Regions from separate parts of the Bradyrhizobium ottawaense genome, predicted to be linked through region 1. Evidence: riboswitches for the same ligand, from Rfam matches in the RefSeq annotation. Region 1 holds a riboswitch; each other region holds the start of a gene.
What was found. Region 1 has a riboswitch for cobalamin ahead of CIT37_RS26695 (DUF1636 family protein). Riboswitches for the same ligand answer to the same signal wherever they lie in the genome.

Region 1 (7,719 bases):
GGAACAGGCCGGACACGCGCAGCGTCACGTCGATGCGGGGGCGGCCGAGCTCGGCCGGCGCGATGATGTCGTAACCGGTGACGCGGCCGGAGGCGTGATCCCAGCGCGGCGAAAGGCCGGCCAGATGCAGCGCCATCGCGAACTCCTCGCCCGCAGTGCGCATCGTTGCCGAACCCCAGAGATCGACGACGAGCCCCTTCGGCCAGTCGCCGTGATCCTGCAGATGGCGGCGCAGCAGCTCTTCGGCGAGTTTTATCCCCTGCGCATGTGCCGACGGCGTCGGCACGGAGCGCGGATCGACCGCAAAGAGATTGCGCCCGGTCGGCAGCACGTCTTGACGGCCGCGATAGGGCGAGCCCGACGGTCCCGGCGCAACGCGCTGGCCGGCAAGCGCGGCGCGCAGCGCTCCGCGCTCCGCCTCGCCGCAGGCGCCGCGGCCGAATACGTGCAGGCCGTCCCCGAATTGGCTTTCCTTGAGATCGCAGACGAAGCGATCAATCCGCGGAATGGCTTCGGCGGGCGCGGCCGAGGCATCCAAACCGAGATCGTCTTCGAGGCCTGCCACGCGCGCCTCGTCGCGGATCGCGGCAATCAGCCGTTGGCGGCGCGCGGGATCGAGACCATCAGCGGTCGAATATTCGTCGAGAAGTCGTTCGAGCCGGCGCAGGGCCTCCGGCACCGAGGATGTTTCCAGCGGCGGCGGCAGATGGCCGATGGTGACGGCGCCAATGCGCCGTTTCGCCTGCGCGGCCTCGCCGGGATCGTTGACGATGAAGGGATAGATGATTGGGAGATCGCCGATCAGGGCTTCCGGCCAGCAGTGCGATGACAGCGCCACGGATTTTCCGGGCAGCCATTCCAACGTGCCATGTGCGCCCATATGCACGACGGCATCGCAGGCCTGCTGCCGGAGCCAGAGATAGAACGCGACATAACCGTGGCGCGGCGTGCGGGCGAGATCGTGATAATCAATATCGCGCGTGGTCGCATCGCCGCGTTCCGGCTGAACCGCGATGATCGACTTGCCGCAAGCGACGGCCGCGAATTGAAACACGCCGTCCTGGCAGCTCGGATCATCCTCCGGCGCGCCCCAGGCTTGCGCGAGATCATCCTGCAAGACTTGCGGCAGGCGCGAAAGCGCCGCGCGGTAATCGGCAACGTCCCAGGTCAGTTGCCGCTTGAGCAGCGTCTCGCCAAGGGTGTGGACCGGCGCAACATCGAAGCCGGCCTCCGCGAGATCCGACACCAGCGCCTCGACCGAAGCCAGCGCATCGAGACCGACCGCATGCGCGATCTGATGCGGCCGGCCCGGATAATTGGAGAGCACGAGCGCAATGCGCTTCTCGGCTGCTGGCTTCTCCGCGAGGCCCCGCCAAGCCGCGACGCGCGCGGCGACGGCCGTCACGCGCCCTTCATCGGCGCCGTGCGCAAGACGCGAAAATTGCAGATCGGGGTCACGCATCCCCGCCGATTTGAAGCTCACCACGCCCGCGAACAGGCGGCCATCGACCTCGGGCAGCACCACATGCATCGCAAGGTCGCCGGGCGACAGGCCGCGCAGCGAGTCCACCCAGTCCTCGCGCCGCGCGGTGGAGAGCGCGACCTGAAACACCGGGCAGGATGCGGCGTCGAATGGTGTCGTGCCGTCGTCGCCCATGGCCGAGAACGCCGTTGCATTGACGATCGCCGCCGGAGGATTTTGCGCAAGATACGCGCGCAGCCAATCCGCAACGCCCGCAGCCTTCAGCGACGTGACGAACGCGCCACAAGTGTCAAATCCCTTCTGACGCAACGTCGCGATCAGGGCATCGACCGGGCCGGTGTCGGCAGCGGTGAGATAGGAGCGATAGAACGTCACCAGCGCGCGCGGCCTGCCCTCGCCGCCCACCGGCGCAGCAATGACACCACGCGCGGGATCGTAGAACCCCATCTCGGGCGCGGTCGTCTCGCCGATAACTGGCCCGGCATAGAGGCCCGAGGCCAGCGCGAGCTGTGCAATCGCGGCCTGCGCCGCGACCGGGCCGCCGGTGTCGCAGAGCACCTTGAGCCGGCGCAGCGTCGAGACCGGCAAGGTCGAGTATGCATCGAGCCGCGTGTCGTCACGGCCATCGGCCGGTAGCACGGCCAGCACAATGCCACGGTCCTTCGCAAGCTGTTGCAGGGCCGCAAGCCCATACGGCCAGTAGGACTCCCCGCCGATCAACCGCACCAGAATGCCGCGCGCCTGCGACAGCGTGCGCTCGATATAGGTGTCGACCGACAGCGGATGACGCAGCTCAGCAAGGTTCGCGAGCCGCAGCGTCGGCAGGTTCTCGCGGCCACGCCGCCAGCCGGCTGCGAACGCCGCGAGATCCGAATCCGAATACGAGAGCACCACGAGATCGGCCGGGTCCTGGCCGATATCCCTTGGCGTCGCGGTCTCCTCCAGACCGCGGCTCTCGCGGAAGACGACGTGCATCAGATACCTAGTCCTGCCTTGATGGCGGCCTCGTCGATATCGCCGTGCTCGCCGATCACGACGAGCTTCGACCGCCTGTGACCGGCACCCCACGGCTTGTCGAACTGGTGGCGCACGCGCTCGCCGACGGCCTGCAGCAGCAACCGCATCGGCTTGCCCGCGACCGCGATGTAACCCTTGGCCCGCAGCACGTTCTGCTCGCGTGCCAGCTTCTGGACGGATGCGACCAGCGCATCGACGTCGGCGACTTCAGGAAGGTCGACCACGACGGAGGCGAAGTCATCGTGCTCGTGCTCCTCCTCGCCGTCATGATGCGAGGGGCGCGCGGCGAGATCGTTCTCGGCGGCGGCGCCGAGACCGAGGATGACGCGCGCATCGATCGCGCCGTCGGTCACGGGGAGCATCGGCACGCGGCGTGGCATCTCGGCAATAATCGCCGCCTTGGCCGCTTCAAGCCCCGCCGCGCCCGCAAGATCGGCCTTGGTCAGCAGCACGATATCGGCGCAGGCGATCTGATCCTCGAACACCTCCGACAGCGGCGTCTCGTGATCGAGATTTTGGTCTGCCGCCCGCTGCGCTTCGACGGCATCAGGATCCGGCGCAAAGCGGCCGGCGGCGACGGCCTCGGCATCGGCAAGTGCGATCACACCGTCGACGGTGATGCGCGAGCGGATCTCCGGCCAGTCGAACGCCTTCAGCAGCGGCTTCGGCAGCGCCAGGCCCGAGGTCTCGATCAGGATGTGATCGGGCCGCACGGGCCGCGCCAGCAGTTTTTCCATGGTCGGGATGAAATCGTCGGCGACCGTGCAGCAGATGCAGCCATTGGCGAGCTCGATGATGTTCTCCTCCGGGCAATTGGCATCGGCGCAGGATTTCAATATCTCGCCGTCGACGCCCTCACTGCCGAACTCGTTCACGAGCACCGCGAGCTTCTTGCCGCCGGCATTGCTGAGCAGATGCTGGATCAGCGTCGTCTTGCCGGAGCCGAGAAAACCGGTGACCACCGTCACAGGGACTTTTGCGAGCGAGTTCATTCGGCGGCCTCCGGCACGACGGCAATGGGGGGAATGCGGGCAAGCGATTGCTTGCGGAATATTTCCGGCCGGCTGCGCCAGGGCACGAGACCATCCGGCGCCGCCGCATAAGCCGCGGCGCCCGCGACCACATCCCGCGCATTCGCATCCGACAGGCGGCCATAGACATACGACCAGCGGCCGGGCGCGCTGAGCGCGACCGAGCAGCCCTGATTGCAGGCCGACAGGCATTCGACGGGAACCACATTGACGCCCTCGGGCACGCCGGCGTCGAGGATCGCCCCATGCAGGCGCTTGCCGGGCGTCGCCTCGCCCTCGCCAGGCGTCTCGCCGGCACGGCAGGTGATGCAGACGTGAAGTGTGACGGTCATCGCCTCTTCCAGATAACAGCGGGAGGCGATGAGGCACACGGACCATTCTTCAGAAGGCCCGTTTCCCCGTCGCGGAACACCCCGTCCGCCGGTCCAAAACTCGTCCGCGCTGGCAGGTCTCCCGGCTTGCGGAGCAGGGTTTTGCCCTTCGATCCCCGCCTTCCCGATTCCCGCGGGAATCAGTGGCTTCGGGCATCTCTCCGGTCACGGTCGCGGGGGCGGCTGCATTTTGGACCCAAATCTTGCCGATTCGGACCCTATCGCATTCCCTCTTCGCCTGTCATAGGACAGGAACCAACGCCGGGCCACCATTTGCCGGTGGCCGCCACTTGTCAAGCCGAAGGACCGGGACCGATGACGCCTGAACCGGATACAAAAACGGCCGAGGAAACCGACGCCCGCCACGCCACGAAAATGGCGAAGAAGAAGGCCGCCCGCGACAAGATCATGGCGACCAAGAGCGGCGAAAAGGGCCTCATCATCGTCCACACCGGCGCCGGCAAGGGCAAGTCCTCCTCGGCCTTCGGCATGATCGTCCGCTGCGTCGCCCATGGCTTCCCCTGTGCGGTCGTGCAGTTCATCAAGGGCGCCTGGGATACCGGCGAGCGACGCCTGCTCACCGGCCATTTCGGCGACCTCTGCCAGTTCCACGCCATGGGCGAAGGTTTTACCTGGGAGACGCAGGACCGCGCCCGCGACATCGCCGCCGCGCGCGCCGGCTGGGAGAAGGCCAAGGAGCTGATCCTCGATGAGAGCTTGCGCATGGTCGTGCTCGACGAGATCAACATCGCGCTGCGCTACGACTATCTCGACATCGCCGAGGTCGTCGAGTTTCTGACCACCTCGAAGCCGCCGATGACGCATGTCGTCCTCACCGGGCGCAACGCCAAGGACGAGCTGATCGAGATCGCCGATCTCGTCACCGAGATGACGCTGGTCAAGCATCCCTTCCGCTCCGGCATCAAGGCGCAGGCCGGCGTCGAGTTCTGAGTTCGATGGCGCGCGCATTGATGATCCAGGGGGCCGGCTCGGACGTGGGCAAGTCGCTCATCGTCGCAGGCCTTGCGCGTGCCTTCACGCGGCGCGGCCTGCGCGTGCTGCCGTTCAAGCCGCAGAACATGTCGAACAACGCCGCCGTCACCATCGATGGCGGCGAGATCGGCCGCGCCCAGGCGCTGCAGGCGCTGGCAGCAGGCGTCGAACCGCACACCGACATGAACCCCGTGCTGCTCAAGCCCGAGACCGATGTCGGCGCGCAGGTGATCGTCCACGGAAAGCGCATCGCGACTGCGCGCGCGCGTGACTACGCCGCGATGAAGCCCTCGCTGATGGGCGCGGTGCTGGAGAGCTTTGAGCGGCTGAAGGCACGCGCCGATCTAGTGCTGGTGGAAGGCGCCGGCAGTCCGGCCGAGGTGAATTTGCGTAAGGCCGACATCGCCAATATGGGTTTTGCGCGCAAGGCCGACGTGCCGGTCGTGCTGATCGGCGACATCGACCGCGGCGGCGTCATCGCCCAGCTCGTCGGCATCAAGACGGTGATCGACCCCGACGATGCCGCGATAATCCGGGGTTTTGTCATCAACAAGTTCCGCGGCGATCCCACCCTGTTCGACGACGGCTACAGGCTGATCGAGCAAAAGACCGCGTGGCGCGGCCTTGGCGTGCTGCCCTGGTTCGCCCGCGCCGGCGAGCTGCCGGCCGAGGATGCGCAGGGCCTCAGCGATGCGCGCAAGCCGGGCCAATGCAAGATCGCCTGCCTCGCGCTGTCGCGGATCGCCAATTTCGACGATCTCGATCCACTCAAGCTCGAGCCGGGCGTCGATCTCGTGATGGTACGCCCCGGCGAAGCCATCCCCGGCGATGTCCGCCTCGTCATCATCCCCGGCTCAAAGTCCACCCGCGGCGATCTCGCCTTCCTGCGCGCGCAAGGCTGGGACATCGATCTGCTCGCGCATCACCGCAGGGGTGGCTATGTGCTCGGCCTCTGCGGCGGCTATCAGATGCTGGGACGCAGCGTCGCGGACCCACAGGGAATTGAAGGTCCCGCGGGCGACACGGCGGGGCTCGGGCTGCTGGATGTGGACACGGTGATGAGTCCGCAGAAGACGCTGACGCGGGTTACGGCTGTGCATGCCGCTACGGATCAGCCGATCGAGGCGTACGAAATTCACATCGGCCGTACCGATGGGCCCGATCGTGCGCGCCCGTTTGCGACACTGAACGGCGAGACCGAAGGCGCGATCTCGCGCGATGGCCGCGTGCAGGGCAGCTACCTGCACGGCCTGTTCACGTCGGATGATTTCCGCAAGGCGTACCTCGCAAAGCTCGACATTCCCGCTGGCAACGAGCCCTACCACGCCCGGGTCGAGAGTGCGCTCGATGCGCTCGCCGACCACATCGAAAAGCATCTCGACGTCGAAGGTCTGCTTGCGCTAGCGCGCTAGCACCTCGGCAAGGCGCATCCATTCGGCTTCGCTGCCGGGAAGCCCGAGCCGAAGCCATGTCGGCTTTTGCGCAAAGACGCGCGACCAGATCTGGCTTTGTGCCAGTCTGTCTTGCGCGGCGAGCGCGTCGGGTGTCTCGTAGAGACGGAACAGCGGCGTCCCCCCAAGCAGCATCCAGCCTTGCGCTTGCGCTATGGCATCGAGGCGAACACAGTCCCGGGCAAGTCGCGCTGACGTGGTCTCAGCCCAGGCGTCGTCGCGCAGCGCGCGACAGCCGATCGCGATCGCCGCTCCCGAAACCGGCCATGGACCCGACATCGACGCAAGCTTGCCAATGTCGGCGGCATTGCCGATCGCGAAGCCGAGCCGCAGGCCGGCAAGGCCATAGAACTTTCCGAACGAGCGCAGGATCAGCAGTCCCGGTCGATCGGCTTCCGATGCAAGCGACAGCTGCGAAACGGCGTCGACGAAGCTCTCGTCGATGACGAGGCGGCCGACGCGCGGCAGCAGTGCGAGCAGATCCTTTGGTGCACGATGCTGTCCGCCGGGGTTGTTGGGATTGACGATCACCGCAAGATCCGCGCCCGCCAGCGCGTCGAGTTCCCTGACCTCCTGGACATCCCAGCCTGCGGCCGACAGAACCCCTGCGTATTCATTGTACGTCGGTCCGAGGATGCGGGCGCGGCCGGTTCGTAACAGCCGCGGCAGCAATTGAATGGCAGCCTGCGCGCCGCCCATCGCAACGATCGGTGCGCTGGTGCGATAGGCATGCTGCGCCGCCTGATGCAGGGCGTTGATGTCGGATTGCGAGGGCAGCGCATTCCAATAGTGCGCATCGATCTCGCCGACGGGATAAGGCAGCCGGTTGATCCCTGTCGACAGATCGATCCAATCTTCCGCGCGTCCGCCGAAACGCTGCTGTGCCAGATCCAGATTTCCACCGTGCTCGCGCATGTCCCGTTCTTTCATGCGAAAGCCAGGATCGCAAGGGTGCCAGCGAGCAGCACCATGGCGCGGCGGTAGACCGTCAGTGCCTCGGCGATATCAGCGGCGCGCGGATCGCGCGCGCCCTCGTTGAGCCAAGGCTCGTCGGTCGCGCTGCCGTGATAGATGCGGGGGCCGCTGAGCCGGACGCCAAGCGCCCCCGCCATGGCCGCCTCCGGCCAGCCGGCATTGGGCGAGCGGTGACGCCGTGCGTCGCGCGTCATGCACGACAACGCCTCCGATCGCCGCGGCGCTAGCAGCACGAACAAAAATCCGGTCAGCCGCGCCGGAATGAAATTGGCGACATCGTCGATGCGCGCCGCCGCCCAGCCGAAGGCCTCGTGCCGCTCGTTGCGATGGCCGATCATGGAGTCCAGCGTGTTGATCGCCTTGTAGCCGAGGATGCCCGGCAGGCCGAACAACGCGCC
Region 2 (7,719 bases), 1.4 Mb from region 1:
GGCGTCGCGGATTTCATAGGGGGCCGGGGCACCGGCCGAGTAAGGCAGTGCGAGGCCGATCGCCTCGGACACGGTCGCCATGGTGTTGGCGGTGAACTGCGCGCCGCAGGCGCCTGCCGAGGGGCACGCCACGCGTTCGATCTCGTCGAGGTCTTCGTCCGACATGGCGCCGACCGAATGCTTGCCGACGGCCTCGAACATGTCCTGCACGGTGACCTGCTGCCCGCGGAAAGTGCCGGGCAGGATCGAGCCGCCATAGATGAAGATCGAGGGCACGTTGAGGCGGACCATGGCCATCATCATGCCCGGCAGCGACTTGTCGCAGCCGGCGAGCCCGACCAGGGCGTCATAGGCATGGCCGCGGACGGTCAGCTCGACGGAGTCGGCGATGCATTCGCGCGACGGCAGCGAGGAGCGCATGCCGTCATGCCCCATGGCGATGCCGTCGGTGACGGTGATGGTGCAGAACTCACGCGGGGTGCCGCCGGCCGACGCCACGCCCTTCTTCACCGCCTGCGCCTGGCGCATCAACGCGATGTTGCAGGGAGCGGCTTCATTCCAGCAGGAGGCAACGCCGACGAAAGGCTGGTGGATCTGCTGGGTGGTCAGACCCATGGCGTAGAAATAGGACCGATGCGGCGCGCGCGCAGGGCCTTCCGTCACGTGACGGCTCGGCAGCCTCTGCTTGATGTCGGTCTTCGCGTTCATCGCAACCCAGTTTCCTCGGTCAACCCTTTCAGACCCGAAAAATCAGAGCCAAGATTTGAATCGACCTTGGGATTTTCTCGTGGCCCTTCGAAGACCGCCGCTGCCCGTAAAACATTAGAGTGATTTTATTCATGTTCGGGTGTGGCCAAAAAGCGGCGGCGATGCGAACCGCCGTGATGAGGGTTAAATCCGGGATGAGTGTTGCGGAGACAGCACAATCGTTACCGGGAAGACACGGGTTGGATTACTGCAATACCCTCAGGAAGATGACGATCCACAACTTCAGATTTTGTGGCACGCACACTGCGCCCAACTCCTCCTCGGCGACCAGGCGTGCGAAAGTGAGTCGGTGTGCCCTTCCGCTCGTTGGCTACTCCCTCCCGTATCCCGGACAAGTCGCAACGCGCGAGCGTTGCGGCGCAGAGCCGGGACCCAGAAACCACAGATAGCGCTCGCGGAGACATGGGCCCCGGCTCTGCAGCGCACCGGACGATGCTTTCGCATCGCCGGGGCGCTGCGCTGCGTCCGGGGCACGAGACGAGAGTTTGACGTAGGCTCTCTCCTCCTCGGCAATGACGGAGTATGAGGTGGCGGCACTCCTCCAACCTGCATTTAAATCGTAGACACGTCTTCGCGTCCTCGCGGCGGATTTCGCCCGAGCTTTGCTTCAACTCTCCACCCTCCAATCCAAGAGGGCGCAGGGAAGGCCGGGTGCTGGCTCGCACCCGCGGTCCGCTGCGCGAAATGCACACGCAGAAAGAACCGCACAGCAGCATACAGGTGGTGCCGATCACTCGGCCTTCCCTGCGCAGTGGCTGGACGGCTTATGCCGTGATCTCCCGGGAGCCGACCATTCCTTCTGGCCTCCCTCGCCGTTCGAATTGACGATGCCGTCCACCCGGTTGGGCTCGCGCACATCTTCGAACAGTTTGACCGTAGCAACGACGGCCAGGACCACACGGTTTTGCCGTACGCGCGGCCCGCCATTTCGTCGCAGTTTTTCCTGGCCCTGTCGACGAAGCCGGAAACTTACAGACGAGACGAAGCCTGACAGCGCCGCTCGTCGCACGAAGCCTCGGGCTCACAGGGACTACCCGCCCTGCCCGCGCCTCTCGTGCCGACGCTGCCGCGTCCACCGCAAGCCCGGCTCGCGATGCGTGACGACACATGATCGCCCCTCTTGGTGAGCCGGGATGGACCACACATACGCCGAAACCGAATTTCGGTAAAGTGGAATATTTTCAGCGACGCGGATTGACAGAGGGCGACACAGGCTACGGCCACGAGCGGCCGCTCAGGCCGACATCGCACGCTTGCGTCCGGCCGGGTCGACCAGACGGACGATCTCGCAGACGGCGACGAGGCCGGCGAGCCAGACGGCGCAGGTCAGGGCGATGCGCGTCACGATGGCGGCGGTGAAGGCGCCCTCGCCGCCGAGGAACGGCGTCGCGGCGAGCAGCGCGATCTCGTAAATCCCGTAGGCGGCGATGAGCGTGATCGCCAGCGCCAACGGCGTGCGGCCCTGCGGCAGCAGGCCGAGCACCACCGACGAGGCCGCGGTCGCCAGAAGCGCAGCCGCGCCGATGACAAAGCCCCAGGCAATCGTGCTGGCATCAACGGGATAATGCAGCACGCCGAAACCGATGATCTGGTTGACGAGCCAGGCGCCGGTGACGACGAGCAGCGCCGGACGCTGCGGCAGCATCGCCGCGGCAATGACGGCGAAGGCCGCGAACGGCGTGGCGCACGCGAACGCAAAGCTTGCGAGCGCGCATGACGCCGTCAGCAGCGCAAAGCAGAACATCGGCGCAAGGCGCGGCGCGACCGGGTGAAGCCGGAAGCGATCGTCACCAGACGGCAGGATGCCGAGAGCCATGGTTGAATCTCCTTCTCTTCGAATTCTAGTCCGTTTGAGGGCGTGTGACGGCCCTGGCGAAAATCAGAACGTTGCGCCGGCCTTGAGCAGATAGGTGCGGCCGGGCAGCGGATAGGCACTGAAGCGGCCGTCCGTGAAGGTGCTCGCGATGGCGTAGTCGTAGTAGAGCGCGTTCAGCACATTGTTGACGCTGAGGGACCAGAAGTAGCGCTCAACCTGGCCGCTGAGCTTGAGATCGATCGTGCCGTTGGCGGGGATCGGCTTCTGGGTGCCCGCCTGGTCGTTGTCCATGCGACGCTCGCTCCAGAAGCGCGCGGTGGCATCGAGCACCACGTAATTCTGCCAGATGTTCCAGGTGACACCCGCACTCGCCGTGTAGCGCGAGACCAGCGGCACGTCGTTGCCGGCCCAGATGCCTTCGCGGAAGACCGCACTTGTATAGGCCACGCCGGAGCGCAGCAGCAGGGCGTCGTTGACGCGATAGGACAGACTGGTCTCAGAGCCGTAGCGGCGGGTCGGATCAAGATTTGTGTTGTAGAACAGGACCGGATTGAAATGGACCTCGTTGGTGAGATCCATCAGATAGAGACTGCTCTGCAGCTGCAACCCGCCGCCCTTGATGCGAACACCGCCCTCGATGTCCTGCGAGGTCTGGGTCTTGAGCTGGAACGTTTGCGGGATCGCAGCGAAGGTCAAGGGATCGAACGAAGGCCCTGAGGACAGGCGCTCGTCGACATCAGGCGTGCGGAACGCGCGCGCTACGCGGCCGAACAGCGAGACCTGGTCGTTCAGACGATGCTCGGCGCCGAGATGCAGCGCATATTGGGTCTCGTTGCTCGTCAGCGGCAACGCGCCGATGTCGGCGTTGAACGGAGCTGCCGGGTCGAAATTGTCGCGTGCCGCAAGACTGACGTTCTGCACCCGCGCGCCGTAGGAGATGTCTGTCGTGGGGGCGATTCCCAATGTGTGCTGGAAATAACCCGCAACGGTCCGCTGCCTGAGGTCGTAATTGTGCCAGGGGGCGAGCCCCTGCCCGGCGCCGCGGTTCTGCTCAAAGCTCGCATCGTAATAGTCGATGCCAGTCAGAAGCTGCGACGGCATGCCGAGCAGCAGGCTCTTCACGCTGAGCCGCGGCGTGATCGACCATGTCGTCAGATGGGAACCGACATAGGTCGACGAGAAGAAGGCCGGAACCGGCGTCGGGCTGGAAAAGAATGCACTCTGCTGCTTCTTGTCGCGCACGCCGCCGTCGACGATGAGATCGACGCCGCTGATCAGGGTCTTGGTGAAACCCGCAGTCGCGCCAAAACCCTGCTGGTTGGCGTAGTTGAACAGCGTGCTGGTCCCTCGCCGGTTGGCCCTGAGCTCGTCGAGGCCGATCGAGGGATCGACGGTGCGGCCGCCCGGCAGTCGCAGCTCCTGATTATCACCGGTAACCGTGAGAAAAGCAGTCAGGCCTGGCGTGGTGTAATTGAGATTGCCGACGCCATTCTGCTGGGAATAGCGGTTGTTGTCGCGATAGCCATCGGTCCTGACCGTATTGCCGTAGAACGAGGTCGACCACCGACCGGAATTGAGCGAGGTCGACACGTTGCCGAGCCTGGTGTTGAACGAGCCGAAGCCGGCCTCGATGCGCGCGGTCACGGGCGGTCCGCCGACGCCGTTTTTGGTGACGATGTTGATCACACCGCCGACCGCGTTGTCGCCATAGAGCACCGCGCCGGAATTGCCGCGCGTCACCTCGATGCGCTCGATGGAATTGAGCGGGATGGTGGAGAGATCCACCTGCGCCATGTCGACGTCGTTCAGCCGCCGGCCGTTGACCAGCACCAGCGTGTTGGCAGTGGCAAAGGCGCCGAAGCCACGCAGGTCCACGCTGGTCTTGGCGCCGATCTGGCCGCCATAGAACGTCGTGATCTGGGCCCCCGGCGTTTGCGTCGCAATGATCTCGGCGAGCGTCTGCGATGGCGAATGCGCGATATCGGCTGCCGTGATGACGGTCGTCGCGGCCCCGACGATGCCGCCGCTGCCGGCGGCAGCCTCACCGCCGGAGCCGGATGAGCCGGCGCCATTGCCTGCCGGCGCGACATTCGTCCTCACCCCCGCCTCGCCATCGCCGATCGCCCTGGCGCGCGTTCGGTTCTGATCGTCGGACCTGGTCACCTCGATCGGCGGCAATTGCTCGGCAAGCGCCTGCTGGGCGAAGGCGGAGGACGGATCGAGCGAATGCAGGGAAACGGATGCGAGCAGGCCGGCGGCAAAGCGCCTGGCGGCAGAGACGAGACGGGACACAATGGTAACCTCGGTATGACGTCAGTGGCACGTCACAGCGAACGAGGTTTCACGGCAGAGCGATGGATTGCTCCGGTGAAGCTAATGTCTGTACTCCCCGACCGACATCTTCGCGTGTGACCACGGCTGACGGCAGGTCTCCTGGCTCGCGGGTCGTGACCTTGCGTCGCCTTCCCAGGACCGAGTTTCCCAGTGGCATGAGACGAAAGATTCACCGCTTACAGTTGCGGGGGCAGCCGTGGCGTTGAGATAATCCCGGCGTTGGGACAATCCCGCACCACATTCCCTTTTGATCTCCATGAGGAGAACCGTCGCCGATCATTTACGAGCCGTTCGCCCCGCGAGTCAATCGACCGTTGGGTGCCGGCCGCTCAGGTCCGCCCGCGCACACGTTGCGCCTGGGCCCAGGCGACAGCGACATCGCGGGGCGGAACATCGACGCGCTTGATCGGGGTCAATTCGCCGGAGGCCGAGACGATCGCGGTCTCCTCGCGCCGGCAACGCGTGCAGACGAAGCGGACCTCGTGCGGGGACGCCGTCCAGCTCGACCGCTTCACGTTGGCTGCCATCGGCCAGGCATCGCAATGCGAGCACGACACCAGAAACCGGCCGGGATCGAGCATACCCATTTCCATCGGACTCCGCGTCCTGCCCACTTGCTTCAATGATTGACCCATGTGAATCGTTCCGGTGCCCAGGCACCGCCCATTCCACGGGTTGCATTCCTACAAGGCAGAGGCGGTGCGCTCAGCGCGCGCCCTTGAGGGTGCAGGAGGTCGTGCAGGTGACCGTGGTGCCGCGATCGCACGATTTGCAGGCATTGACGCACTGGTTCATGTCGCGGGGATTGTAGCTGTAGTTCCGCATCGGGCAGGTCGGCGTCGAGCCGGTGATATCCTGCTCCTGGTCGCAGGCCGCCGTCATGAGCGCGAATATGATCACGGCAACGAGGCGCATGTGATTGCCCTGTCAAGCATGGCAAATGACACTCGCGAGGTGCGCTGCATTGCAGCGAACCCCGGCCTTTCCACCACGAGCGATCGCTCGCGAGGTCAAGGATGCGCGCCAAACCTTAAGATCGGATTGCAGCCGGCGTCAGGCAGCAGCCTTGGTCGCGATCGCCTGCCGCATGTCCACCGCCAGCTGACGGTATTGCTCCGAGAGTTTCAGATAGAACTCGCGCTTGGTGCTGTCGGTGGCGAGCTTGGCGATCAGCTCACATTCGGCGGTGAGCGTCTCGAACCGTTCCAGCCTGTCCTGAAGTTCCGTCATCGGCGTGTCCCCGTCAAACGCCTCAAGGACATCCAACCTAAGCCCGGGAAATAGGTCACGGCGAACATCGTTATCGAGCAGAAACGTTTTTTCCGACAGGGCGAGCTGGCGCAACAAAAACGGCTATTTCTGCTCCAGCCGCCAGGCGCCGTCCCACCCCTCTTCCGGCGGCTTGGCCTCGAGCTGCGCGATGCGGCCGAGCATCGTGCGCGAGGGGCCGTCGCCGGGGACGGCTTCGAGCGCGGCGTTGAAGGCGGCGCGCGCCTCGTCGAAGCGGCGGGCCCGATAGGCGGCGAGCGCTTCGGCATAATGCGTGCGCAGGCTGTCCTGCGCGCCGGTGAGTGCGCCCGCCCGCGCCATCACCTCGAAGATCGGCTGCGGCGCGCTCTGGCCCGCGACCGCCAGACGATCGATCTCGCGCAATTCGAGCCGCGCTCCGATCGCGTCAGCAGTTGCCTGCGAGATCAGGATGCGGGTTCCGTAGACCTTGTTGACGGCCTCCAGCCGCGAGGCCAGGTTCACGGCGTCGCCCATCACGGTGAAGCTCATCATCAGCTCGGAGCCGATGCTGCCGGTCAGGACCTCGCCGGTGGCGATGCCGATCCGCAGGTCACACGGCGCCGGCATGGCGCGGATGCCGAGCAGGTCGGGCAGCTGCTTCTGCAGCGCGGGCACCTGGTCGACCATCTCGGTTGCGGCGATGCCGGCCAGGAGCGCCTGCTCGTCTTCCTCGATGAAGGGCGGGCCCCAATAGGACATGATGGCGTCGCCGATATATTTGTCGATGATGCCGCGATTACCCCTGATCGGTCCGGACATCACCGTGAAATAGTGGTTCATCACCCTGACGAGGCCGCGCGGGGTCATGCCCTCGCTCATCGAGGTGAAGCCGCTCATGTCGCAGAACATGATGGTCATGACCCGGCGCTCGCCGTCGATCGCGACCTCGGGCCGGTCGATCAGCCCCTGCACCACCTTGGGATCGATGTAGCGGCCAAAGGTCTCGCGGATGCGCTCGTTGTGCCTGAGCTGCTCGGTCATGCGGTTGAAAGCCGCGGCGAGCTCGCCGATCTCGTCCTGCGTGGAGACGGTGATGGTCTTGTCGAAGCGGCCGGCCTCGACCTCGCGGGTGCCGGCGAGCAGCAGCCGCACCGGGCGCGTGATGCCGCTGGACACCAGGAGCGCAAAGGCAAAGCCGACGATCGCCGCGAGCAACGTCACGATGCCAGAGACGATGATCGCTTGGTGCTGATGGCCGATCACCTGCGACGTGCTGGCGAAGACCTGCTTGAGCATGTCGGCCCGGATCGCATCGATCTTCTGGTTGAACTGGTCGCGCAGCGCGTCGATATGCTCGAGCGTGATCCGCGCTTCCGCCATCTGCTGTGCGTCGATCTGGTTGAGGAGTTTCGCGTGGCTCTCCTTCTGATCGCGGCGCAGCTCGCCGACGGCGGTCTCGATGCGGGTCTCGATCCGTGCCAGCGCGGCGTTGTCGGACGGCGTGCGAGGGTCGTCTATGATCGCGTTGATCAGCTTGCGCGCGCGCTCGGCCTCCTCCTCGATCTTGCGGT
Region 3 (7,719 bases), 2.0 Mb from region 1:
CACCTCAAGAAGCGACGCCGCCCAAGGGCGGTCGCTGATCTTCGGCACGATGCTAGGCTGAATCTGCTGGTGAGGGCGCGCCTCGAGGAACGCCGCCAAACGCGGTCCCTGGACCGGATCGGCATCGGCGAGCGCAATGCAGGCCGTAAGTATTTGCGGCGCGCCCCACTCCTGTTCCTTGCGGGCGCGCTCGAGAAGTCGATCCATAATCACTGTGGTTTCGATCCGGGGCACCCGGACCAGGCGGTCCCTCAACCGAGCTGACATTTCCGGATGTTCGAGCATCGCCGCGAGAAGTTCGGCGCCGTCGGAGGACAGGCGATCTTCAGGAGTGATCAGCGGCGCATGCTCGCGGCTGACGTAAAGAGCCCCGCGGAGATCGACGTCATGCAACGGCGGCGAAAGCGCCAGCCATTCGCGCACGAAGTCGCCGGTCCACGGATCCTTCGTCTCCAGGTCGCGACCGGCGGCCGCTGCCTCCTCCCAGTCCTTCAGGAACGCGGGCTTTCCTTCCGCGTCCGTCGTCACATTCTTGACGAGCTCGGCATAGGCTTTGGCGTCGCCGATGCGCTCGAACAGAAGGAGCTTAGCGAGGACCGCCTCATCCACGCCCACACCCTGCGCCTTGGAGATGGTCATGCGGATCGATAGCGCGTTCAGGAAGCGCTTGATCAGGCGGGGATTGCCGACAATTCCGGACGCCGTTGTCATGAGCGAAGACAGCCGCTCGGCAGTGTCGAGTTGTCCGACCAGCGATCCCGGTAAGCCGATGTCAAGCGAGTTGACGAACGCGCGGTCCACCTTCTTGCCCTGCCAAGTGCTCTTCAGTTGACGGATCACGGCGGCGCGAATCTTCTCCTTGTCGGGCTCGGGCAGGTCGCTGTTGTCCACGAATAGCAGCATCATGTATGCGCGGACCTCCTGCGTGCCGAGTTGCGGCACGCGGATCGGAACCTGGATCAGCTTGTCGAAGTAGTTCGTTACCATCAAGTCATTTTCGAAGCCCGCGAAGTGCTTGCGGACTGCGTGCTTGATCATGTCGTTGTCCGCAGCGATGACGAAGGCGGTGTTCTTGAGGAATAGGAAGAGGCGGATGGCTTCGAGCGTCGAGATCGTTGTCTCGGGCAGGCAGCGGTCGAGATCGTCGATCAACACGACAAGCGTGATACCGAGTTCTTCAAGGGTTTGCTCGAGCGTGTCGCGCAGAGCCTGAATTTCCTTCGGAGGAGACGTTTCCTCCTTCGGTTTTAGAAGCTCGCCGCCTTCCTTGACGGCATCGCCGACGGCCTTCTTCGCCGCATCGGCATCGCTCTTCCCGAAGCCCTCGCTCCACATCTTTCTGCCGAGTTCGAAGAACTCGCCGGCGGCCCCGACCGGCGGAACGCCGAAATAGATCGAAGCCGCCGACGTCGTTGCGAGCTTCGCCACCCGCAGCCACTTCACCCGCTTAGCAAGAGCGGCAACCTTTTCGAGCGCTGTCTCGCGGCTTTCGGCCTCGTTCGCAAGCTTGTCCGCAATGACGTCCATTAGGGCGGCGCGCGACGTGGGTCGGGGCCTCGAGCGCCTTGAACGAGTAGTAGTCGCGCCCGTGGAACTGGCGGTCCTTCAGGTGGCGGTTGAGCTCGTTCAGGGTGGACTTGATGCCGGTGAAGGCATCGTCGAGCCGATGGAGAAGGTCGTCCCGGAATGCCGAGGTCATCTCCGTCTCAGCGTTCCGACACTGCTCCGCGTACTGGACCAATTCATGCCCATCCAATCGGTCCTTTTCGGCGACCGCCCACTGCTCGACGGCCGACGGCGTCGCCTCCTCGGCGGTGAACGGCGGCACGAGATAGAAGTCCTGCCCGTGCTTGTTCACGGCGCCCGTCATTTCCCTCATCAGGGTGGAGCGCCGGTTGGTAGAACGGTTTTCACGGTCCGCCGTCAGCCCAGCGATGCGGTCCGACAAGGACTGAGCCGCCATTTCGGCCACCTTCGACCGGTAGTCGCTCATCTCCCTCGATTGCGGGAATCCGTCCAGCAGCTGGCGCGCGCGGGCGCGACGTGCCACCGCCAGGACTTCACGATTGTTCTTCATGTAGTCTTCATACGCGCCCTCGGCCCTGTCTTTCGCGCTGTGTGCCCGGGTCGACGCATCCTGTGTCTCGGTCTTGAGCCGGTTTGCCGTCTTGACCTCCGCGGCTAGGCGCTCCAGATCGGCAACGAGCTTGGGATCGCGATTCCGCTTGGCGTCTTCGATATTTTTGCCGATTTCCGCCAGCTTGCGATCGAAAGCAGCCAATTCCTCGCCGCATCCAAAGCAGGTCAGGCCAGAGTCGCGGATGGCCTGGAATTGCGCGAACATGGCTTCGAACAGCCGTGCCTCATCCTCCGCGCGCCGGACATCTCCCGCCGATCCAGCAAGTTGCTGGAGCAATTGCTGCCGTTCGGCCTGAAGCTGTTGGCGCATCTGCTCCTTCCGACCGTCGACTTGCGCGATTTCGAGCAATCTCTCGTCGAGATTCCCGACGAAGAAGCCTTCGACTTCGTGGTTGGTCTCGTTCACCCTGACCCTAGCCGTAAGCAGGCTGCGCGCAAGCTTCTCCCCGCGGAGTACCATGACCTCTCGAATTCCGCGCTGTTCGACGCCATCGTCGCAATGGCGTTCTGCCTTGCAGATCGCGACGCGCGGTTCAGGGTCAGCGTGAAGTACCTCGCAGGGCTAACACCGGACATGCTCAGCACGACAGGCAGGGCGATCATAGGCGGACAAGCCGGCTTCGATACACTGTGCGAACGGTTGAGACATGTAAACGGCACCCGAGCCGGCCATCACGGCCGCATCAAAGAGCTGGGACATTTGGCTGGGCTTTCGACGTCGGAGTCGCCCCTCGATCCTCAGATCAGGTCGATCTTGCTAGAGAAGATCGAAACGAACATCGCAAATGCCGTCGAGGCGGAGTCTCTTGAAACTCGCTGCCCGTGTGGTCGAGACCACGAGCCGCATTCGCCTTGCGTTCGCCGCGGCATGTCCCGAAGCCGACCTGATCCGCGGCTTGCCCGGCGCGCTGCTGCCGCTCAGTCCTTGACCGGCGGGGCGTCCGCCCCCCGTTCGCCCAACTTATCCCTCAAGCGCGTTGCAAAGTACGGGTCGTCAGGCGGTGAAAAGCCGAAGGCAATCCTGTGCGCCTCGTCAGAGCAGATGTGCGGCCACATCAATCGGACTAGAAAAACGCACTCTCACGAATAGGACGGGCTAAACTGTCACATGTTGTGTCACTCAGCACTCGATTCACGCCCCTTGCTTGACTCGGTTATGAGGGGCCTTCAGTCTGGTTATCGGTAGCGCCGAAAGGCGTATCAAGGGAATACGGTGCGTCCTCACGGACAAGGCCGAAGCTGCCCCCGCAACTGTAAGCGGCGAGCCGACGACAGTTGGGCCATTGGGTTCGTTCGTTCGAACCTGGGAAGGTGGTCGGAGGCGTCAACCCGCGAGCCAGGAAACCTTGCTGCCGGTCGTGGTCATGGACTGACGCAGGGGCGGGGTGCTCCAAGACGTTGCAAAGCCGATCGAGATCTGCCGCATTCGGGGCGAACGGCTGCCGCTCACGGCGAATGTGCGTGACGGCTTTTTGTTTCGCCCGTGGTCATCACCGTTTTCATTTCAAACGTAGTAGCCGTGCCGGCGCGAGTTTCGGCGTCAACTTCAATCCTGCTCAAACAGCGCTGGCTGTCCGGGTCAGCATTGACGCTAGGAATCGTGCTGGCCTCGATCGCCGCAGCGGGATCGGCGTCCGCACAGCCTCCGCAACTGCTCAATCCGTGATTGTCTCCTCGGCCAATCCGTGGGGCAACACCGTCACCGCGGCAGCAGCAGCGGCGCGAGCGCGTACGCCTCTGGTACGTGGCCGCGACCCGGGCGCGCGACCTGCTGATCCTGCCTAGGCACTCCGCCGACCTGTCGGACAAGTGCTGGGCAAAGCTCGTCGATTTGGGCCTGGCTGGTCTCCCGGCGATCAACCCGAACGACGTCGGCACCGCGAAGGAAAGGAACGTCACGCCGCTAGAGAACGGGCAGACCCGCGAGACCTTCGCCGCCGAGGCGACCGCTATCTTCGATGTGCGCAAGACCGTGATCTGGCGTCGCCCGAGCCGGAGCGAACTTGATCAGGTGGACGAGCCAGAAGCGAAGATCGAAAGCGGGGAAATTCCGGAAACCGGCGCTGCGGAGCCTGCTGCCGTTCTCAGAAGTTCGACGCGTGGCACCATCCTTCACAAGCTAATCGAGGAGGTGCTGACCGGAGAAGCCTGCGACGCCAGGGCGGACTTGAAACGCGGGCTGCGGAACTGATCCGGCAGATGGGGCACGAACCGGCGGAGGATCCGAAGATGGGCATCAGCGCCGTCGAACTGACCGCCACGGTGCTGCGGACGCTCGCTCTTCCGGACGTCGTGACGCCGCGACCGCGTCTCGCCCCCGAGCTCCCGTTGTTCGGAAGCCAGACTCACGAAGGCGGCAAGGTCCTGCTCTCCGGACAGGTTGACGCGATCGCGTTCGACGAGGCCGGCGCCATCGACGCGGTCGTCGATTGGAAGAGCGACGTGGCTCCGGATGCGCCGAGCATCGGCCACTACAGACAGCAGATCGCCGACTATCGGAAGCAGACGAACCTAAGCGGGACAGGTCGTCGATGTGACTTGAGCCCCCGCGGCTGCTGCTCAGGATCCAAGCGCCGTCTCTGCCGGCCTGGTCTACCTTGCCGAGCTGCGGTTGCTCACGCTTGGCTGAGATCGAATCTGAAAGTTCTCCGCAGTTTCACGGATTTCGAAATTGATCGGTCCAGGTCGCCCGTCCGGAGTTCGGGCCCACAGGTATGCGGAGCCTTCATCCAGCACGATCGACTCGACCGAGAAGCCTGCACGCTTAACCAATCCGGCGAGATCGTCCGGCGGGATGAGGCCGTAGAAGGAATGGCCCCTAAGCGAGTCCATGAGGAAGCCGTTGCCGTATGGTTGACAATTCGGGAGATTCTGCATCCTTGTAAAATCAGAATTGCGATAGAGCGTCACAAACAAGCAAGTGCCGTTTGGCTTTAGCTTAGCTCTCATCAGTTGAACGATGCCAAGTCTCACGCTTGCCGATGGGATCACAGAAAGAACGTTTATGCAGAAGCCGCGGTCGTATCTCCGGTCATGGGAGGCAAACTGACCCACGGTGAGGGCGTGGACGTGATTTGATTTGCCGACGTAATCGCGGATGGTGGTCGAACGACCGCGGATCATTTGACCCCTTGAAAGCTGCACTTCCGAATCCACCAACGCAAGTTCGCCGGTGGTTTTGGCTATTGCCCGTTCGTAACGCAGTTTGCCGCAGCCAAAGTCGAAGCTGGAATGAATTGGCTCGAGACGCGAGATCAGCTTCTTAAGATAGGCCCAACTCTGTGTTTCCGGCTTGGCTGCGTTTTCGCTCCGGACGATGATATCCTTCCCGATCTTGTACCACATCAGATGGCCGCCTCTGTGAATGCTTGGCGGTTGCCTGCACTTGCCTCGGCATTCCCGGCTATCTGTTGGATCTGGGGATCCGCCCTTCGTTCCAGCAATCCATACCGAAGATGCATAAATAGAAGCGCGGCCATCGAGGCGGTCCAAAAAATGATCAGAAACCAAGCTGCCCTGGCGAAGGCGGATAAGACCGCGAAGCCTGTGAGTATGAAGAGCCACTCCAAGGCAACCCAATATGTGCCAAGCCTCCAATGCGCTTTCGATGTCGTGCTTGTCGACGAGCGGATGTTCGCTTCGGCTGGACGCGTATTTGTAGAACGTCGCTCTCACGAGGGGATGGCGGTCGCGTTTGAGATTTGCCACCTGACGGGCCGACATCTGCGCACCCGACATGACAGCCAGAGGGAGAAGGATGTTAGCGCGGTCGAACCTCGCCCTGATCTTAAATATGTCCGAAATCCGATCATGGAATCGGGTGACCCTGCTGAAGATGAGCACCAGCAAAGCAAGCGCGAAGCCGCCCACGTTCACCTCAGGAGCTTTAATAGCCGTGGCGAATTCCTTGACGCCGGGCAGATGCTCAACTCGCAAGAAAAGACCGTTAATCCAAGGATCGTACCTCACCAGGAACGAGCAGGCTAAGGTCAGCCAGAAATCCGCCAAAGCGTTCTTCTAGAGCATCTCAGAATAGTTCTTCGGCCCGAAGAAGGGCATCAGAACGCGAAGGATCGAATCCATGCCGCCCCCGAGGTTGTTAAGACCGGTCCATAAACGGCTTGATTGAGTCAGAAAAGTAGCCGACGGTCAACGGATAAGGTGATGGCCGAAGGGAGGAAACACCCTCCCTCGGACGCTTCCCGAGTCGAGTAGCGATCCCATATTCAAGGCAAAAAGCGCGCATCTGATTTATGAGGCACGTCCGTTGCGAAATCATCCTATCGCGAACACGATGCAGCGCTTGCAGGTCAATGTGTTCGGGCGACCGTATTTCGACGAAGCGCATTGTTGGTCGCGTCACTGCTTCCGCGATCGCTGCGGCATCGATGATGTCACTTTTGTTGGACTTTACATAAGGCTTGACGAATTGAGCCGGAATAATGCGGACGGTATGCCCCATCGCGGCGATCTTGCGTGCCAACCATTGCGAGCTGGCCTTCCAATTGTAGATCGTCGCTTCGGAGACCCCGTGCTTGCGAGCTAGGTCGGCCGTCTTCGCCCCGGCCTCATGCGCCTTCGACACTGCGATAATCTGCTCTTCCGTGAACCTTGCTCGCTTCATCTGTCCGTCCTTCTTCGGGGCGGACTCTGAATCCTTCTGGAGGAAATGCTCAGTGGCAGGTCACGCCAACGAAAAGAAGCGTTGGTTGCGCAGCCGCGCCAAAATCCATCGCTGCGCGACTTGCACCGCAACTTCGACCTTTGCCTTATCTTTTGGGCGCCGCGGCCGGGCTGCGAGATGGCCGTGCCGTAATGGCTTGCCATCTCGGCATAGGTTCGGTTGAGGCCGGGATCGTGGCGGTCGGGATGTGAGCGGCAAGCCAAGGCCGTCAGTCAGCGTGGCTCATTGGCATAGCGCAGCTCACCTTACCGCCCGCGCGGACTTCACTTCGAAGTCACGGACCAGTTGTTGAAATTGAAGTTCTTTCCCCCCGGGGACGAGGTAATCTCGACGCCGTATTGGACGCTACCGACGTTTATGTCGCCAAAGTACCCCTTCGACTTGATCCACTGCAGGATACTCTTGATGTCCACTGTCCCGCTGTTGGTCTTCGAAGTGCGCAGCAATGAGATGACCTTGTGACCATCGGAGCCTTCGCCTTCAAACACGTTCCAAGTCGCCCCGCCTACATTGACATTGCTGTAGACCGGAATCGCCGCACCGGAAGGGGCATAATGATATGAAATGGGCTTAACGTTGCCGCTCCCGTCCGAGTTTCCGGTGTAGTTTGTCCAGAGCATTATCTCATGTCGGTCTGAGCTGTCCCAGATATCGTAGGCGACATCCCAGGCGCCGCCAGTGGGAACTTCCTGATTGAAGCTCGAGCTCAGAGTGTTGATTGAGCTGAGCGGTTTCCCGATATTGAAAGCCACGTGCGGATAGCTCTTGATGCCAGGAGTATTGGGCTGGTTCGACCACACGCTCCACCGGTTGGCTGCACTCACCGAAATCGTCTGAGGCCCAGGGTGCGGGCCCCATACGTCGTTGTTCCAAGAGTAGCCATCGCGTGAAAAGCT
Region 4 (7,719 bases), 1.4 Mb from region 1:
TCGTGGTGAAAACAACCATGCTTTCAACGGCATCATCATTGCGGGCCGGGTCCCTTGGCGGCGAACGAGACTATCTAACGAATGATGGATGCGGCTGGCCTACTGGCGCGGGTGGCATGTTCGTTTACAGACCGGGCGGCCAGTCCTGCTGGTTGTTCTATGTGATCTGCAGCCCTGGCTGAGCTTGGTGATAAAGCAACACCATTCATGGCGTGCTCGATCGGAGCCAGAAGATCTCAGGATCGTCGCCGGCTCTGGAGTTCACAGCCAGGCAATGCGCTTTATCGCGATCTGCTGCCGGAACCACGCTATTGGGTTTGCAACTCAATATGGAGGCATGAACGCTGTCGGACGCGTTAGGTGCGTTTTTTGATGCTCGCCGCGTGTTGCTAGCATGAGTACGTAGAACATGAGCAGAATCAAGACGCCACGCATACCGAAGCACTTCCCGAGTTGATCATTTATTGTGGAGCGGATGGTATCCGGGGCATTTGTCGCAGACGATGGACCAAACAGCGGAGCGGAAGGGCCGTATCGCACGGCAGATGATTTGCCTCGGGTGTGAATGTGCTAGTGTCAGCTGACAATATCGACCTTACCGTTGTCGATCCGATACAGGGCCCCGACGACTTTCAGCCGGTTCTGCTCGACTGCAGCCTTCAGAATAGGGCCCGTCGATCTGAGTTTGTTGACATTGTCGATCACATTGTTTCGGGTTGCGCGGGCGGATGTATCGCCGGCCTGCCCTAGAGATGCGTTCACGGCGGGAGCAAGTGCGGTCACCAGGGCTGAAATGTGCCCTGGCGGCGGCTTATCTTGATGGAGCGACTTGATCGTAGCGTCTATCGCGCCGCAATGATCGTGGCCTAGTACGAGGATTAGCGGCGTGTTCAGTACTGCGACCGCATATTCCATACTGGCGAGTGTATCATCATTAGCGAAGTTGCCGGCGACGCGGCAGACAAACAAATCACCTAGCCCGCTGTCGAACACAAATTCGGGCGCCACGCGAGAGTCGGCGCAGCTCAGAACCGCCGCATATGGATTTTGGCCTTCGACCAAAGCCGAACGCTCGCGCCTAAGATCGTCGGCTCGTGATGCACCCTGGACATAACGTTCGTTTCCCATCAGCAGCCGCTTCAGGGCAGCATCTGGCGACAGCAGGTTATCTGGCTTGGGCGTGCTTTTTGCTTCCTTCGCATCGGCGATCTTATTGCCGAATCGCAGGAAAACTGTCGACGCAGCAAACAACAACAGCGAACGGCGCGAACGCGCGGTCCTGGTTAAATGGTACATATTTGGAGAATTGGCTGCATGCATGTGTCGCCTCAACGCACGGCCTTACGCCACCCGGTGGCTTCGGCTTCCGCTTCGCTACAAAACCAGCGTTCGCTACGCTTCTTCGTCATGTCGATTAGTTCGTAGCTGGCTTGCCCTGGCAGGTGATAGATCCGCTCGCCGCTGCGCTCGACAGTGCCTTTTATCAGGCACTCGGGGGACGGCGGTTCCGACAGCAGGACGGATCCGAGCAGTACTTCCTGCGCGTCGATCGGAACCGACCACGCGCCGACGATAATCGTGCCCTTATTGCGGCGAGGCCAGTCCCAGGGAGCGATGAACGCTCCCGACCACAGTCCCGTATGGGCTGTGCTTGCCGCCAACTCATAGACAGCGTGAGATGGAGCAGTCGATAGTGCCCAGCCCGAGCGTACCATCCAGACGTTCACATTCTCGCCTTCGATGAAGCAGTTACCGAGGGCTCGTCTGTACTCATCGACTCTCTGGGTATGACAATCCCAGGTTCGCCCATTTGAATGCTTGATAAGCTCGTCGCGAGCAGCTACGCCGCAGGCCCATTTCCGGCCCTCGACGTCGAGACAAATCTGGTCCGTCTCAGGAGCTTCGATGCCTGAGAGCCGAACGTTGGTTTTGTCGATCTCGATCGTATTGCCGTCGAGGATGCGCGGAGCACCGCTGAACGTCGCGGCGCAGACCGGAGATGTGACGAGAGCGAGCAATGCGAACATAATTCCGCGGTTCTTCATCCCGACAACAACCTTTCGCTCCTGATCCACGTTTCACGCACGACACGGTGCCGATACATTCGACTGCTTGACAGCGTTACGTCCGTTATTCCGCCGGCATTTCCGACGCGCTTTATGAGGGCTTCGCCGGAACGCGAACCTACGGCCTGACGCTGCGTAAGGATCAAGTGATTTCTTTGGGGCGTGCGGCGCTATTCTTCGAGCATCAGCGGCTCTCTCACTAGGACCGCGCTTTACTCTCTCCACCTGAGGGGAGATCCTCGCGGGCGGCGCCGAACTGGCGATGCTGAACAAACCCGAACCCCGGAACGTTGTCTTTGCAAAAAAAAGTGGCCGACGATGAAGCGCTGGCTCGCGCTGGAGTCAGGCGTGGAGCATCAACCTTGGTCTGGTTGGCGACGGTTTCCATCGGCAAAATGGCCGCTGCCAACGGTTCTGCAATGAAATTTCGCACTTCACACGAAAAGATGTGAAAAAGATCGGTCTGGCTTTCTCTGGCCGATTTAGAAGAAGACGCAATGGAGTTCAGGGTAGACGCCCGCGCATAACTTAACCTTCTTACGCCCGGCAAGATTGATCGTTGATGTCGACCTGGGCAGGTGGAGCAGAGTTAAACAGGCGTTTTCCATGCTTCGAAATCTGGATCGATGACATGCAGACGAATGGGTGCCAGCTAAGCTAGGGTCGAGCCAGTCTGGTCCTCGACGTTTTCTTGCGTACGGCCCCTGAGCTTCCCGGCCTGCGCGCTCGGAAATGCGCAAGCGCTCAGCGGTATGCCGGGTCGCTACCGGTGAACGTCTCCCGGTAACTTCCTCGCCGGTTTCGTCTCACACCCAGTTCCTGGTGCCTTCGACGTTGCTATACTCACGCACAGTGGTGTCCTCACACCGGCTGGAGTGAAGGCGGGAAAACCACATCTCGCAAGCTCGTGCGCGCCGCTGACACTAGGCGGAACAAACGCAATCGCGCGGCCGACCTTCTTGCGACGGGCCGGACTGCTGCGAGAAAGGCACCCGGACCGTTGCGGAAGCTAAAACAAAGCAAGTGCCGAGCGCGTATGTCTTGCAGTCGGTCCGAGGCACTGGGCCATGGAGGAACTGCGGCGCGATGTTGCTCTGCGGCAGTTTACTCGGGCCTTCGCTCTCCTAAGTCTTCCTCTTCATTTGGCTCGGTGCGTTGGAACCAGGAGCCAGGGGCAAATTTCGCGATGCGCTTGGCAAAGGAGGATTGTGGCTCCCAATCCTGTCCTTCTCTCTTTTCGAAAGTGATGACCCCGTTGTGTGCAAAATAACGTGGTCCTTGGATACTACAATTCACCAAGAGCAGAACGCGCCACACGTCACCCGTCTCGGCCGGTTTGCCATTCCGCTTCGGTAAGTAGTCCACTCCAACTGGTTCAATGATAGTACAGCGGCCCTGCCGCAGAAGATCGCCGAGCCGGCCTTGCGGGGTGGCCACGAAGTTGAAGTTGGCCGGATCATGCAGAAAGCGAAGATTTGCGTCCCTTTCGCCATCTGCGACTTCACTGGCGATCAGGGAGAGCGCCAGGGCGCGCCAGCCCAATTCCATCGGCTTCGCATAAGTCGACGCAAGTTCAAACGTGCCGTCGAGGGCGATCTTCCAGGTGATAACGTACTGTTCGTCCGATTTGTTGTCCCGGTGTCTGGTCCACGAAACGAAAATAAAGTCGTTTTGGCCAAGTTCAATAACGCCCCACATTTGAGGCACGAACTGTGCCACCTTCGAGACATTGGAGATAATTTGTTCTATCGTCTCACCATCTTGCGCTCGCCAAGTTGACTTCAATCGTTCGACAAGGGGGCTGTCGCTGGCCCGAATATTATTGCTCATGGCAGCCGGCCAGGCGAGGCAGATTAAAAATCCGACCAAGCAAAGCCATAGCGCGGGTCTTCCAGACATTCTCTTCATAACCCTCGGCCTATCGCGTTTCATCCAAACATCTTGTAAAGCAGGCAACCTCGAACCTGCTATGAGCCATCGCAAGAAGTTTACGGGATGCGACGTGGCACCCGCTGGCTGTCCCGCGCGATCAGGCGCTCCCTGTATGTCATGCGCAGCTAACTTCCCCGACAGCGACTGCGTCAGTTGGCTGAGCTGGACCTGCCCAGCAGGAGGAGACTGGGCATGCCGAGGGTCTGCATTCTTCGTGCCAGGCAATAGGCGGAAATTTTCACAGAGTTTGTGTCGCTCTTGTCGACTTTCTGACCTTTGCACGTTTTCGGTGTTCCTATTCAGTGTATCCGCCGCAGCTTGTGCATCCTTGTCCCGCACCGGATATTTAGCAGAAGAGTTGAACGCCTCGATGCCGGATGCCTGATGGACGGAAGTGCGTTTGCCGCTATTGAGCTGTGTGGTTCGCTATCGTGCCGCCGGCGTTCGAGCTGCATGATTGCCAGCGGCACCAAGCCGGCTTGATCCCGGCTTTGAAGTCTGGGTGGCACGCAAATCAACCCCTCGCCTCGTATGTTGCTAAATTCCGCCACGTGCCTTGGCCTATTCGCTGCAGATCCTTTAGTTGAGAGAATAGCTGGCTAGCCGAGGTGCTGGGCGAAACTCTGGAAATCGCAAGGCCGCATCGAAAGCATTCTGATAGAAACGTCGGTACTCCCGCCGGAAGGCTGCTTCTGTCCCTTTCATCGATCTAGCGTGCGGCTCCGCCTCAAGGCAGCTCCGGATGCTATTCCGGTATCTGAGAAGGATATGTCTGATTATGACATCTCTGATTAGAGAATGTTTCTGGATGGTGGTAAGTCACAGAGATGCACGGTCATTCGGCTAGCAGATGTCGCAGATTAGCTTGCACATAATCTGAGAGGTTGACGGAAGAGTTCTCGTGCCGATAATCCAAGTCGTCGAGGTTCTCCGGTTCCCATTGATCCGGAGCTAAGAGGGAAGCCGGTGCAAATGCCGGCGCTGCCCCCGCAACTGTAAGTGGCGAGCCGCTGTCCAACGATGTCACTGAAGCCTGCACGGCTTCGGGAAGGCCGGACAGCAGCGATGACCAGCAAGCCAGGAGACCGGCCCCGACAATATATTGGTCCACGGGCGGGGTGTCTCGGTGGTACGCCAAGCAGCCGTCGCACGCGCGACTTCTCCTGCCTGCGTCCGCCATGGCCTTTGTCCCCAACAGGGGTTAACGCGATGTCTCCTCTCTCTCTTCCAGTTGCTACGCTCGGAACGCCACGCATCGGCCCAAGGCGTGAGCTCAAGCTCGCTCTAGAAAGCTACTGGTCTGGAAAGATTAGTGAACAGCAGTTGTACGAAGACGCATCCGGCCTACGCGCAGCGAACTGGGCTCGTCAAAAATCGCTCGGCGTCACGATCATTCCGTCAAACGACTTCTCGCTGTATGATCAGGTGCTTGATACAAGTGTCATGGTTGGCGCCATCCCGGAGATCTACGCCTCGAGCGGAGAATCCGTTTCGCTCCAGACGTACTTCGCCATGGCCCGCGGATCGCAATGCGGCGATCAGGATGCGAGTTGCGACCAGAGTACGCGGGGATCTGGCGTGCCCGCGCAGGAAATGACCAAGTGGTTCGATACCAACTACCACTACATGGTTCCCGAGTTTTACCGGGGACAGGCGTTCAGACTGTGCTCTCGCAAACCCGTCGAAGAGTATGAGGAAGCCAGGGCTCTTGGCTTTCAGACCCGCCCTGTCCTGATCGGGCCGGTCACATTTTTAAAGCTCGGCAAGAGTACCGATAGCGCGTTCCAGCCCCTCTCTCTCCTCGATGATCTGATACCTGTCTATATCGACCTTCTGCATGAATTAGCCAAACGAGGGGCAAGTTGGGTTCAGTTTGATGAGCCCTGCCTGGTCCTTGATCTGGATGAGGCGGCGCGACAATCGTTGCTGCACGCCTATAACCGGTTCGCAAAGGAGGGACCCGCTATCAAGATCATGCTTGCGAGCTATTTCGGCGCCCTAGGCGACAATCTGGATACTGCCTTGAGCCTGCCAATTTCCGGTCTGCACGTCGATTTGGTTCGAGCGCCAGAACTATTGGATCAGATCATTGCTGACGGCCGAAGTGATCTCGTCATGTCGCTCGGTGTCATCGACGGCCGCAATGTGTGGCGGTCGAACTTGCCGTCGCTCCGTCAGCGGCTGAAGCCCTCGATTGCGAAGCTTGGCAGGCACCGTGTACAGCTCGCTCCGTCCTGCTCGCTGCTTCACGTGCCGGTCGATGTTGAACTCGAGACCGGGCTCGCGTCCGACGTCAAGAGCTGGCTTGCTTTCTCGGTTCAGAAGATGCGTGAGCTTGCGATCCTGGCGCGGGTACTCGCAGGCGACCAGAATGTTGGGCTAGCTCTTGCCGAGTCGGAATGCGCCGCGACTGCCCGCCGGACCTCGCCGAAGATCCATAATGCCAACGTCGCTGTCCGAATGAGGGCGATCGATCAGACGATGCGCCAGCGCGCCACCCCGTTTGCCCGTCGTTCCGAGATCCAAAGGGAACGCTTTGGACTGCCGGCTTTTCCTACCACGACGATAGGATCGTTTCCGCAGACCGCAGCGGTGCGAAATGCTCGCGCGGCGCATGCGCGAGGTGCGATGAGCGAGGAGCAATACGACAGGTTCCTCAAAGAGGAGATAGCCCGCGCCGTACGTTGGCAGGAGGACATCGGTCTTGACGTCCTCGTGCATGGCGAATTCGAGCGTAATGACATGGTGCAGTACTTCAGCGAGCAACTCGCCGGCTTCGCATTTACAAGGAACGGATGGGTTCAGTCCTATGGTTCGCGCTGCGTTAGGCCCCCGATCCTGTTTGGCGATGTAGTGCGGCCGAAGCCGATCACCGTGGAATGGTGGCGCTACGCGCAATCACTAACTGGTAAGCCGATGAAGGCGATGTTGACCGGACCGGTGACGATCCTGAACTGGTCGTTTGTTCGCGATGATATTCCTAGAAGCGAGGTCTGCCGTCAGCTTGCGCTCGCGATGCGCGATGAAGTCCGCGATCTCGAGAATGCCGGTGCAGCCATAATACAGATCGACGAAGCTGCACTCCGCGAAGGATTGCCATTGCGCCGGTCGGACTGGAAGGCATATCTCGATTGGGCCGGAGATTGCTTCCGCCTCTGCTCATCGGGCGTTACCGATCAAACGCAAATCCATACACATATGTGCTACTCAGAGTTTAACGACATCATCGGTGCGATCGCTGCAATGGATGCGGATGTCATTTCAATCGAGACGTCGCGATCGAAAATGGAGCTACTGGATGCGTTCAGGAAGTACGAATATCCAAATCAAATCGGACCGGGCGTGTACGACATTCACTCTCCACGCGTCCCCGAGACGGGCGAAATGAAGGAGCTGATGGTGCTAGCTCGGACGCGTTTGCAGGATTCGCAGCTTTGGGTCAATCCGGACTGCGGCCTAAAAACGCGCAAATGGGAGGAGGTTCGGCCGGCGCTCACCAACATGGTCGCTGCCGCGCGCGAACTGCGCGCTGCATCCGATCCGCAAATCGGTTGATCCCGAGCTCCGGTCTGTTCTCAACAAAGCTAATTCGGTTGTGGTGATTTGCGCTTTCCACAATATCGAGGCTACCATTGCCGCCGACATGATGCCCGGTCCACTTCGTGGACCGGGGAAGGTACGGTCTCGGAGAAAAGACGGTGACGCGTTGCGCTAGTTTCGT

Region 2: another riboswitch for cobalamin. It lies ahead of CIT37_RS19855 (TonB-dependent receptor); the one in region 1 lies ahead of CIT37_RS26695 (DUF1636 family protein).
Region 3: another riboswitch for cobalamin. It lies ahead of CIT37_RS35385 (hypothetical protein); the one in region 1 lies ahead of CIT37_RS26695 (DUF1636 family protein).
Region 4: another riboswitch for cobalamin. It lies ahead of metE (5-methyltetrahydropteroyltriglutamate--homocysteine S-methyltransferase); the one in region 1 lies ahead of CIT37_RS26695 (DUF1636 family protein).

The regions. Positions count from the first base shown of each region.
Region 1 covers NZ_CP029425.2:5,579,449-5,587,167, forward strand. The annotation lists gene cobN (cobaltochelatase subunit CobN) at 1-2,458, opposite strand, end outside; gene cobW (cobalamin biosynthesis protein CobW) at 2,458-3,492, opposite strand; gene CIT37_RS26695 (DUF1636 family protein) at 3,489-3,863, opposite strand; cobalamin riboswitch at 3,958-4,177, opposite strand; gene cobO (cob(I)yrinic acid a,c-diamide adenosyltransferase) at 4,218-4,853, shown strand; gene CIT37_RS26705 (cobyric acid synthase) at 4,859-6,307, shown strand; gene cobD (threonine-phosphate decarboxylase CobD) at 6,296-7,261, opposite strand; gene cbiB (adenosylcobinamide-phosphate synthase CbiB) at 7,273-7,719, opposite strand, start outside.
Region 2 covers NZ_CP029425.2:4,147,266-4,154,984, reverse strand. The annotation lists gene ilvD (dihydroxy-acid dehydratase) at 1-708, opposite strand, end outside; gene CIT37_RS19860 (hypothetical protein) at 2,003-2,584, opposite strand; gene CIT37_RS19855 (TonB-dependent receptor) at 2,648-4,876, opposite strand; cobalamin riboswitch at 4,991-5,204, opposite strand; gene CIT37_RS19850 (hypothetical protein) at 5,248-5,511, opposite strand; gene CIT37_RS19845 (hypothetical protein) at 5,624-5,833, opposite strand; gene CIT37_RS19840 (hypothetical protein) at 5,972-6,262, opposite strand; gene CIT37_RS19835 (adenylate/guanylate cyclase domain-containing protein) at 6,272-7,719, opposite strand, start outside.
Region 3 covers NZ_CP029425.2:7,559,316-7,567,034, forward strand. The annotation lists gene CIT37_RS35370 (P-loop NTPase fold protein) at 1-1,527, opposite strand, end outside; gene CIT37_RS35375 (hypothetical protein) at 1,448-2,545, opposite strand; gene CIT37_RS35380 (transposase) at 2,946-3,068, shown strand; cobalamin riboswitch at 3,306-3,507, shown strand; gene CIT37_RS35385 (hypothetical protein) at 3,884-4,330, shown strand; gene CIT37_RS35390 (class I SAM-dependent methyltransferase) at 4,732-6,147, opposite strand; partial or broken gene CIT37_RS35395 (IS110 family transposase) at 6,341-6,631, opposite strand; partial or broken gene CIT37_RS35400 (hypothetical protein) at 6,692-6,763, opposite strand; partial or broken gene CIT37_RS35405 (IS21 family transposase) at 6,827-7,005, opposite strand; gene CIT37_RS35410 (glycoside hydrolase family 12 protein) at 7,087-7,719, opposite strand, start outside.
Region 4 covers NZ_CP029425.2:7,016,459-7,024,177, reverse strand. The annotation lists gene CIT37_RS33070 (carbonic anhydrase) at 577-1,320, opposite strand; gene CIT37_RS33065 (thermonuclease family protein) at 1,329-2,045, opposite strand; gene CIT37_RS33060 (hypothetical protein) at 2,266-2,616, opposite strand; gene CIT37_RS33055 (nodulate formation efficiency C protein) at 3,171-3,896, opposite strand; cobalamin riboswitch at 4,905-5,106, shown strand; gene metE (5-methyltetrahydropteroyltriglutamate--homocysteine S-methyltransferase) at 5,208-7,553, shown strand.